2 regions of the Enterobacter sp. N5-15 genome follow, and region 1 is predicted to be linked to the other one. Evidence: predicted binding sites of a transcription regulator. Region 1 holds the regulator's gene; the other holds the start of a gene.

Region 1 (5,344 bases):
GCTGGAACAAACCTTTATCGAGTACGGTCAGAGCGGCAAAGGGCAGTCCCGCAAGTATCTGCATACCTATGATGAAGCCGTTCCCTGGAATCAGGTGCCGGGAACCTTTACCCCGTGGCAACCGCTGCCGGAACCCACCGACGTCCTGTTTTACGAAGGATTGCACGGTGGCGTGGTCACCCCTCAACACGACGTGGCCCGCCACGTGGATCTGCTGGTCGGCGTGGTCCCTATCGTTAACCTGGAGTGGATCCAGAAGCTGACGCGTGACATGAGCGAGCGCGGCCATTCTCGCGAAGCGGTGATGGACTCCGTGGTGCGCTCCATGGAGGATTACATTAACTTCCTGACGCCGCAGTTTTCCCGCACCCATATCAACTTCCAGCGCGTGCCGACGGTGGATACCTCCAACCCGTTTGCCGCCAAAAGTATCCCGTCTCTGGATGAGAGCTTTGTGGTGATCCATTTCCGCAACCTCGACGGCATTGATTACCCCTGGCTGCTGGCCATGCTGCAGGGTTCGTTTATTTCGCACATGAATACGTTAGTGGTGCCGGGCGGAAAAATGGGGCTGGCGATGGAGCTCATCATGACGCCGCTGGTGGAGCGACTGATGGAAGGGAAGCAGATCGCGTGAACATGTTCCCTCTCCCTGTGGGAGAGGGTTAGGGTGAGGGCATCAACACGCACGATGCCCAAATAATTAGGCCTCGATCACTTCATACGAATGCGTGATTTTTACCGCTTTCTCCAGCATTAACGCCACAGAGCAGTACTTCTCCGCAGACAGGTCCACCGCACGCGAGACCGCCGCGTCTTTCAGCTCTTTACCGGTGACCACAAAGTGCAGGTTAATATGGGTGAACAGGCGTGGCGCCTCTTCGCGACGTTCTGACGTGAGTTTGACTTCACAATCCGTGACGTCATGACGACCTTTTTGCAGAATCGACACCACGTCAATTGCGCTGCATCCACCTGCCGCCATCAGCACCATTTCCATTGGGCTTGGCGCTTTATCGCCGGAGTTACCGTCCATCAAAATCTGGTGTCCTGACGCGGACTCGCCCAGGAACGTTAAACCTTCAACCCATTTCACGCGCGCTTGCATATTCTTAAACTCCAACGTTGCATTTTTGGTGACAGATTACGCGTGCGTTACATTTCTCGCAATGGAAGGCGACCTGCATCATGCTGAAGCGAGACACCAGGAGACACGCGGCGAAAGCTATGCTAAAACACTCTGGATGCTACAGTAATACATTGACGTTACACATGTATGCAGAGGACATCAAACTTTACTGGCTGCGAAACGTTACGGTAGCCGACTTCCCAGGGTATGGGTAAGAATTCGATTGCAACCCCAGAGTCCGGATGCATCTGATGACTCTGGTGACAGCTTATAACAGAGGATAACAGCGCATGGTGCTTGGCAAACCGCAAACAGACCCGACTCTCGAATGGTTCTTGTCTCATTGCCACATTCATAAGTACCCATCAAAGAGCACGCTGATTCACCAGGGTGAAAAAGCGGAAACGTTGTATTACATCGTTAAAGGCTCGGTGGCAGTGCTGATCAAAGATGAAGAAGGGAAAGAGATGATCCTTTCTTATCTGAACCAGGGCGATTTCATCGGTGAACTGGGCCTGTTTGAAGAGGGCCAGGAACGTAGCGCCTGGGTTCGTGCAAAGACAGCATGTGAAGTGGCTGAAATTTCTTACAAGAAGTTCCGTCAGCTGATTCAGGTTAACCCTGACATCCTGATGCGTCTTTCTTCCCAGATGGCGCGCCGTCTGCAGGTCACGTCAGAAAAAGTGGGTAACCTCGCCTTCCTGGACGTTACCGGCCGTATCGCACAAACCCTGCTGAACCTGGCGAAACAGCCAGACGCTATGACCCACCCGGACGGCATGCAAATTAAAATTACCCGTCAGGAAATTGGTCAGATCGTCGGTTGCTCCCGTGAAACAGTGGGCCGTATCCTGAAAATGCTGGAAGATCAAAACCTGATCTCCGCCCACGGTAAAACCATCGTGGTCTACGGAACGCGTTAATTCCGCTTAAACGGCGTGCCATCGCAAGGTGTCACGCCGTTTTTGTCTCTACTCCCCATGTGGCGCAGGCTGATCTATCACCCGGAAGTTAACTACGCACTGCGACAAACGCTGGTGTTGTGTCTTCCTGTGGCCATAGGTCTGATCCTCGGACATCTTCAGCAAGGCCTGCTGTTTTCCCTCGTGCCCGCCTGCTGCAACATTGCCGGTCTGGACACGCCGCATAAGCGCTTTTTCAAACGCCTGATTATCGGCGGCTGCCTGTTTGCGGGCTGTAGCCTCGCCGTACAGCTGTTACTGGCTCGTGATATCCCGCTGCCGCTGATCCTGACCGTGCTGGCGATGACCCTCGGCGTCACGGCGGAAATCAGTTCGCTGCACGCCCGCCTGCTTCCCGCCTCGCTGATTGCGGCCATTTTCACGCTGAGCCTCGCCGGGAATATGCCGGTGTGGGAGCCGCTGCTGATCTACGCCCTGGGGACATTGTGGTACGGGCTGTTTAACTGGTTCTGGTTCTGGCTGTGGCGCGAACAGCCGCTGCGTGAATCCCTGAGCCTGCTCTATGTGCAGCTTGCGGATTACTGCGAAGCCAAATACACCCTGCTCACCCAGCATACCGATCCGGAAAAGTCCTTACCGCCGCTGCTGACGCGCCAGCAGAAGGTGGTGGATCTGATTAGCCAGTGCTATCAGCAGCTGCATATGCTCGCCGCCAACAAGAACCACGAGTACAAACGGCTGCTGCGCACCTTCCAGGTCGGATTGGATCTGCAGGAGCATATCTCCGTTAGCCTGCACCACCCGCAGGAGGTGCAAAAGCTGGTCGAGCGCAGCCACGCCGAAGCGGTGATCCGCTGGAACGCGCAAACCGTGTCCGCACGCCTGCGGGTGCTGGCCGACGATATTCTCTACCACCGCTACCCGACGCGCTTTAACATGGATAAGCAGCTGGGCGCGCTGGAGAAAATCGCCCGTCAGCATCCGGATAACCCCGTCGGCCAGTTTGCCGCCTGGCACTTCAGCCGCATCGCCCGCGTGTTGCGCACGCAGCGCCCGCTTTATCCCCGCGACCTGATGGCGGATAAGCAGAAACGGCTTCCGCTATTGCCCGCCCTCAAAAGCTATCTTTCTCTTAAATCGTCCGCCCTGCGCAACGCCGCAAGGATTAGCGTTATGCTCAGTACCGCCAGCCTGATGGGCATGGCGCTGCACCTGCCGAAACCCTACTGGATCTTAATGACCGTGCTCTTTGTCACCCAGAACGGCTACGGTGCCACGCGGGTGCGTATTCTGCATCGGGCTGGCGGAACGATGGCCGGGCTGATCATTGCGGGCGTGACGCTGCACTTCCACGTGCCGGAAGGCTATACCCTGGCAGGCATGCTGGCGGTTACGCTGGTGAGCTACCTGATTATCCGCAAAAACTACGGCTGGGCGATGGTGGGCTTTACGGTGACGGCGGTATATACCCTGCAGCTGCTCACGCTCAATGGCGAACAGTTTATTGTCGCCAGGCTGATTGATACCCTGATCGGCTGTCTGATTGCCTTTGGCGGCATGGTCTGGCTGTGGCCGCAGTGGCAAAGCGGACTGCTGCGCCAGAACGCCCACGATGCCCTGGAAGCCGACCAGCAGGCCATTCGCCTGATCCTGAGCGACGACCCGCAGCCCTCCCCGCTGGCCTATCAGCGAATGAAGGTCAACCAGGCGCACAACGCCCTGTTTAACTCACTCAACCAGGCGATGCAGGAGCCGGGCTTTAACTCGCACTATCTTGCAGACATGAAGCTCTGGGTGACGCACAGCCAGTTTATCGTCGAGCACATTAACGCCATGACCACGCTGGCGCGCGAGCACACGATGCTGACGCCGGATCTGGCGCAGCGCTATTTGCAGTCGTGTGAAATTGCGCTGCAGCGCTGTCAGCAGCGTCTGGAGTATGACTCGCCGGGTGAGTCGGGAGATTCGAACATTCTGGAAGCGCCGGAGACGTTGACCCACGGGCCAATGAGCACGCTGGAGCAGCATTTGCAGCGCGTTCTCGGGCATCTGAACACCATGCACACCATTTCATCGGTGGCATGGCGTCAGCGTCCGCATCATGGCGTTTGGTTAACGCGCGTGTTAAAGCGGACGCCGTATTAGCCTTTTACGATCTTCGCGACCGCCGCGGCAAAGCGGGTTAACCCGTCCTCAATATCCCTGTCTTCCACCACCAGCGACGGCGCAAAGCGCATCACGTCCGGCCCGGCATTGAGCACCATCACCCCTTCGTGCGCGGCGGCGTGCAGGAAATCACGCGCGCGGCCCTTGTACTGCGGCTTCAGCTCGGCGCCAATCAACAGCCCCATCCCGCGGATTTCGCTGAACACGTCGTACTGCTCATCAATCTTTTGCAGGTGTTTTACGAACAGCTCGCGCTTCGCGCTCACGGCGTTCAACACCTCCGGCGTGTTGATAATGTCGAATGCGGCGCCCGCCACGGCGCTCGCCAGCGGGTTACCGCCGTAGGTAGAGCCGTGAGAGCCGACGTGGAACGCGGAGGCGATCTCCTGCGTCGTCAGTACCGCACTCACCGGGAAACCACCGCCGAGCGCTTTAGCGCTGGTCAGAATATCCGGCGTCACGCCGTAGTGCATATACGCGAACAGATCGCCGGTACGCCCCATCCCGCACTGCACTTCATCAAAGACCAGCAGCGCCTGATGTTCGTCGCACAGCGCGCGCAGCCCTTGCAGGAATTCCGGGGTTGCCGCGGTCACGCCGCCTTCACCCTGGATTGGCTCGACCACCACCGCGCAGGTATGGTCGTCCATCACCGCTTTCACCGCATGCAGATCGTTAAACGGCACGTGGACGATGTCGGCCGGCTTCGGGCCAAACCCGTCGGAATACTTCGGCTGGCCGCCAACGGAGACGGTAAAGAAGGAGCGTCCGTGGAAGGCATTGTGGAAGGCGATGATTTTGGTTTTGTACGGGCTGTGGCGCGTGGTGGCGTAGTAGCGCGCCAGCTTAAAAGCGGTTTCGTTAGCCTCGGTGCCGGAGTTCATAAACAGCACGCGCTCGGCGAAGGTGGCATCGATTATCTTACGTCCCAGGCGCAGCGCCGGTTCGTTGGTGAACACGTTGCTGGTGTGCCACAGGGTTTCGCCCTGGGTTTTCAGCGCCTCCACCAGCGCGGGATGGCAATGACCCAGCGCCGTGACCGCAATACCGCCCGCGAAATCCACATACTCTTTACCCTGCTGATCCCAGACGCGGCTGCCCTTTCCCTTCACCGGGATAAATTCAG
Region 2 (5,344 bases), 2.3 Mb from region 1:
CTCTTCGCGACGCTAATGGTTTATAGCTTTCGTGACTTATCACACAACTTTATGTTTATGTCACACCACATGAGCAAAAGTTAATATAAATCAAAATCTCAAACGGCAGTATCAGTATGGTTGATGGCAGTTATTTTTTTTACCCCAACTGCCATTCTAGTTGGTGTAGTCAGCAGGCGCTGCCGCTTCAGAAGGAGCGGCAGCGATCCACAGCTTTCTAATTAACGAGTCTTAATCATGGAAAACACCTTATTACAGGCCAACGCGACGCTGCCTCATTACGATCGCGACAGCCTTAAAGCACGCATTGTACATTTAGGCTTCGGCGCATTTCACCGCGCGCATCAGGCGGTGTATGCCGACATTCTCGCGGCCGAGCACGGCAGCGACTGGGGCTACTGTGAGGTTAACCTGATTGGCGGCGAGCAGCAGATTGCCGATCTGAACGCGCAGGATAATCTTTATACCGTGGCGGAGATGTCTGCCGATGCATGGACATCCCGCGTGGTTGGCGTGGTCAAAAAGGCCCTCCATGCGCAGGTTGACGGGCTGGAGACCGTGCTGGCAGCGATGTGTGAACCTCAGGTGGCGATTGTCTCGCTGACCATCACCGAGAAAGGGTACTGCCACTCACCGGCGACGGGGCAACTGATGCTCGATCACCCGTTTATCCTCGCCGACCTGCAAAACCCGCACCAGCCGAAATCTGCGCCGGGCGTGGTGGTGGAAGCGCTGGCGCGTCGCAAAGCGGCGGGTCTGCCTGCGTTTAGCGTGATGTCCTGCGACAACATGCCGGAGAACGGCCACGTGATGCGCAATGTGACCTGCGCGTACGCCCGGGCGGTAGACGGTGAGCTGGCGGACTGGATCGAGGCTAACGTTACCTTCCCGTCAACCATGGTGGACCGCATCGTGCCGGCGGTCACTCCCGATACGCTGGATAAAATCGAGCAGCTGACGGGCGTGCGTGACCCGGCGGCTGTAGCCTGTGAACCGTTCCGCCAGTGGGTAATCGAAGACAACTTTGTGGCAGGACGTCCCGAGTGGGAAAAAGCCGGCGCCGAGCTGGTGTCAGACGTGATCCCGTTTGAAGAGATGAAGCTGCGCATGCTCAACGGCAGCCACTCGTTCCTGGCGTACCTGGGCTACCTGGCCGGATACCAGCATATCAACGACTGTATGGAAGATGAAAACTACCGCCTCGCCGCGCACGCGCTGATGCTTAACGAGCAGGCACCCACGCTGAAAGTGAAGGGCGTTGATTTAGGCCGCTATGCCGATCTCCTGATTGCCCGTTACAGCAACCCGGCCCTACGCCATCGGACATGGCAAATCGCGATGGACGGCAGCCAGAAGCTCCCGCAGCGTATGCTGGACTCCGTGCGCTGGCACCTGGTGCATCAGAAACCTTTCCCACTGCTGGCGCTGGGTGTGGCTGGGTGGATGCGTTATGTCGGCGGCGTGGATGAGCAGGGTAACGCCATTGACGTGAGCGATCCGCAGCTGGCGGTGATTCAGGCGGCGGTGAAGGGAAGTGCGGAAGGGGAAAGTCGGGTTAACGCGCTGCTCGGCATTGAGGCCATCTTTGGTAAAGAGTTACCGCAGGAGCCGCGCTTCGTTGCTGCGGTGATGACCGCGTACCGGTCGTTGCTGCAACAGGGCGCGAAAGCAACCGTGGCGCAGTACGCGTCCCTACGGTAATTCAGCACATGCCGCCGTGCGCGGCGGCATGTCTGCTCACAGCTTAGTGCATCCCCAGGCGAATCAGCTCAATCGGCTCGAACTTACCTTCGCATCCTTCCACTTCAACCGTTTTGCTGCGGCGCACCTGCGCGGCATCCAGCCCGTCGCTGTGGATCGCTTTTATCACGCCAGTTTTGCCTGTGCCGCTAATCATGACGCGGCTGCCGGTGGTGATTGCATTGCGGTTACGGTCGTATGTCATCATGGTATATTCTCCTCTCTAACCTGTTCGTTACGGCGCTATTTCAGGTTTGCCGTTCACGGGGCATATAAATACGCCTGTCCGCACCACATGTTTTTGTTTTTGATCAAACTCACACTTTTTTCTTTATTTAGTCGGGCGCTGACGGTTCAGGACGGTAATTTACAAAGCAGACCGTTATTTTCATTAACTGATAGTTTCGACAGGGAAGCGTTGAGGGTTGGTTTATATTCCTGATGTCATTCTGGGTGCAGGAAATAACCCTTCATCGGAATAAGGAGTCAGGCTTATGTATAAGAGCATTTTGATGCCTGTAGACGTGTTTGAAATGGATTTGAGCGACAAAGCGGTTCGCCACGCGGCAAACCTGGCGAAGGCAGAGGGCGCGTCGATTACCCTGGTCAACATTCTGCCAGCCAGCAGCCGGTCTCTGCTGCGCGGGTTCAACGCCGATATTAAAAAGTTTGAAGAGTATATGACCGCAGAATCCGGCAAGAAAATGAACGAGTTAAAAAGACTGTTCGATATTGCCCCTGAGAATATTCACAGCATGGTGCGTTTTGGCAACGTCCGCGATGAAATTATCAAGCTGAGCAAGGAGGGGGAATATGATGCGATAGTCATCGGGTCGAAAAATCCGAGCATCTCTACCCATCTGCTGGGTTCAAACGCGGAATCTATTCTGCGCTACGCCACGATCCCGGTGTTAGTCGTGCGCTAATCACGCCGCCGCACCCGAAAGGGGGCGGCGAATATTACTCTTCGCTAAACCACTCGCTATTTTCCTGACGAATAAGCTGCACGGATTCGCTGATCTCCTGCAGATGCAGCGTCATCGCTTTTTCCACGCCGTCCGCATCGCGTTTTTCAAGCGCGCTGAAAATATCATGATGCTGTCGAAGCAGCATTTCCGGCGGGGAGACGTGATCGAGGCTCATGTAGCGCACGCGGTCAATGGTGGCCTTGATGTTCTCGATGGTGTCCCAGGCCAGTTGGCAATCGGCAATCTGCGCCAGTTTCTGGTGGAATTCATCATCAAGCTGGAAGAAGTCATTCAGCTGCTTGCGGTCAATGGCAATGCGCTGCTGGTGCAGGTTCTGCTCCAGCAGGTAACACTGGTTGTCGTTGATAAGCGTTGCGGCACGGCGCGCCACCGCGCACTCAATGGCCTGGCGAACGAAACAGCCGTTGCGTACCTGAGAGAGTGAAATTTTATTCACGTAGCTGCCGCGCTGCGGGCGGATCTGAATCAGCCCGTTCTCGGCAAGCTTAATAAACGCTTCACGCACCGGCTGACGGGAAACGTCAAATCGCACGGACACCTCTTTTTCAGAAAGCGGCGTTCCCGGTGGGATCAGGCAATGGACAATATCACGTCGCAAAATGCGATAGATTTGCTGGTTTACGGGCTGGGTGGGATTGAGTTGCGATTCAGCGGCCATGAGTTGTCATTTCTCAGAGAGTTAGCCTGAACATACTACCATTCTTTTAGGGCCCGAAACAGACCCGGCCCGCAGGCCGGGTAGGGCAGGTTTAGCCACGATGGACGCTAAGTCCGGCAAAACTCTGGCTGACTGGCATCATTTCTACGGTATTGATGTTGACGTGTTTTGGCAGCGTCGCCACCCACCAGACCGTTTCGGTCACATCTTCCGGCGTCAGCGCGTTAGCATTTTCGTAGGTTTTGCCCGCTTTCGCGTCATCGCCTTTGAAACGCACGTTGGAAAACTCGGTGCCGCCCACCAGGCCCGGCTCGATATCGGTGACGCGAATGGCGGTGCCGTGCAGATCGGTACGCAGGTTAAGGCTGAACTGGCGCACAAACGCCTTCGTCGCGCCATAGACGTTGCCGCCCGCGTAAGGCCAGCTCCCGGCGGTTGAGCCAATATTGATAATGTGGCCGCGGTTGCGCTCGACCATGCCAGGCAGCACCGCGCGGGTCATATAGACCAGCCCTTTGTTGTTGGTGTCGATCATGTTTTCCCAGTCTTCAACGCTGGCTTTGTGCGCGGGCTCCATGCCCAGCGCCAGACCGGCATTGTTGACCAGCACGTCGATGGCGCGCCATTCGGCGGGCAGGTTGGCAATCATCTCTTCAATGGCCGCGCGGTTACGCACGTCCAGCTGCGCGGTCAGGATGCTGTCGCCTAATTCGTCTTTCAGCTCCTGCAGGCGCTCCTGACGACGGCCCGTGGCAATAACCTTGTGCCCGTTGGCGACGAAGCGACGCGTGATGCTTTCACCAAAACCTGCCGTTGCCCCGGTAACTAAAATAATCATCTCACTGTTCCTCAACGCTTTTTGTGTTGTACTAACATAGCACGGCCGCAGAGGGTGCGTTAAGGCAACATTTGTATGACGGCGTTGCAGGGGATGGCGGCCTGGCCTACTCTGGGAGGATACCCGTACTCAGGAGCGAAAGATGACGGCCACGAATCCCTTTTTTGACATCAGCCTGTTGCCCTATCAGGCCCCCCATTTTAATGAAATCAACGACGGCCACTATCGCCCGGCCTTCGATGAAGCGCTTCGCCAGAAGCGGGCGGACATTGACGCCATTGTTTCTCAGGCCGCTGCGCCTGACTTCACCAACACCGTGCTGGCGCTGGAGAAAAGCGGCGCCATGCTCTCGCGCGTCAGCAGCGTGTTCTTCGCCATGACCTCCGCGCACACCAATGCGTACCTGCAGGAGCTTGAGGAGCAGTTCTCCACCGAGCTTGCCGCGCTGGCGAACGATATCTGGCTGAATGACGTGCTTTTCGCCCGCGTGGAGAGCGTTTGGCAGGACCGTGCCGCGCTGGACGCCGAATCCCGTCGGCTGGTTGAGGAGACCTGGCAGCGGTTTATTCTGGCGGGCGCGCGTCTCAATGAAGCAGAAAAAGCCGAGCTGAAGGCGCTGAATACCGAGGCGGCCACCCTGACCAGCCAGTTTAACCAGCGTCTGCTGGCTGCCGATAAGACGGGCGGGCTGGTGGTGGATTACGCGCACCAGCTTGACGGGCTCAGCGCCAGCGAGATCGCCGACGCGGCGCAGTCTGCCGCGGAGCGAGGGCTAAACGATCGCTGGCTGATCCCGCTTCTGAACACGACCCAGCAGCCCGCGCTTTCCGCGCTGCACAATCGTCAGACCCGCGAAAACCTGTTCAACGCGGGCTGGACGCGCACCCAGAAAGGGGATGAAAACGACACTCGCGAGCTGATCCTCCGCCTTACGGCGCTACGTGCGCGGCAGGCCCGCCTGCTGGGCTTTGAGGATTACGCCAGCTGGAGTATCGCCGACCAGATGGCGAAAACCCCGGACGCCGCGCTGACCTTTATGCGAGGCATTGTGCCTGCCGCCCGCGCCCGTGCAGAGCGCGAGCAGGCCGATATTCAGAACGTCATTGATGACGAGCAGGG

Evidence for each region. Region 1 encodes CRP, which controls carbon source genes, mostly activating them, when cyclic AMP is high. Its sites were predicted from a motif close to ATGTGANNNNNNTCACAT; they were not measured.
Region 2: ydfZ (putative selenium delivery protein YdfZ) is a predicted target of CRP. The motif match lies at 2,046-2,063, and genes of this name have one in related genera.

What each region holds. Positions count from the first base shown of each region.
Region 1 is NZ_CM170150.1:4,445,568-4,450,911, forward strand. It holds gene AC2TE5_RS21120 (phosphoribulokinase) at 1-637, shown strand, start outside; gene AC2TE5_RS21125 (OsmC family protein) at 704-1,108, opposite strand; gene crp (cAMP-activated global transcriptional regulator CRP) at 1,420-2,052, shown strand; gene AC2TE5_RS21135 (YccS/YhfK family putative transporter) at 2,110-4,197, shown strand; gene argD (bifunctional acetylornithine/succinyldiaminopimelate transaminase) at 4,194-5,344, opposite strand, start outside.
Region 2 is NZ_CM170150.1:2,186,522-2,191,865, forward strand. It holds gene AC2TE5_RS10445 (MFS transporter) at 1-16, shown strand, start outside; gene AC2TE5_RS10450 (mannitol dehydrogenase family protein) at 238-1,701, shown strand; gene ydfZ (putative selenium delivery protein YdfZ) at 1,745-1,948, opposite strand; gene AC2TE5_RS10460 (universal stress protein) at 2,235-2,666, shown strand; gene AC2TE5_RS10465 (GntR family transcriptional regulator) at 2,701-3,387, opposite strand; gene ydfG (bifunctional NADP-dependent 3-hydroxy acid dehydrogenase/3-hydroxypropionate dehydrogenase YdfG) at 3,479-4,225, opposite strand; gene dcp (peptidyl-dipeptidase Dcp) at 4,368-5,344, shown strand, end outside.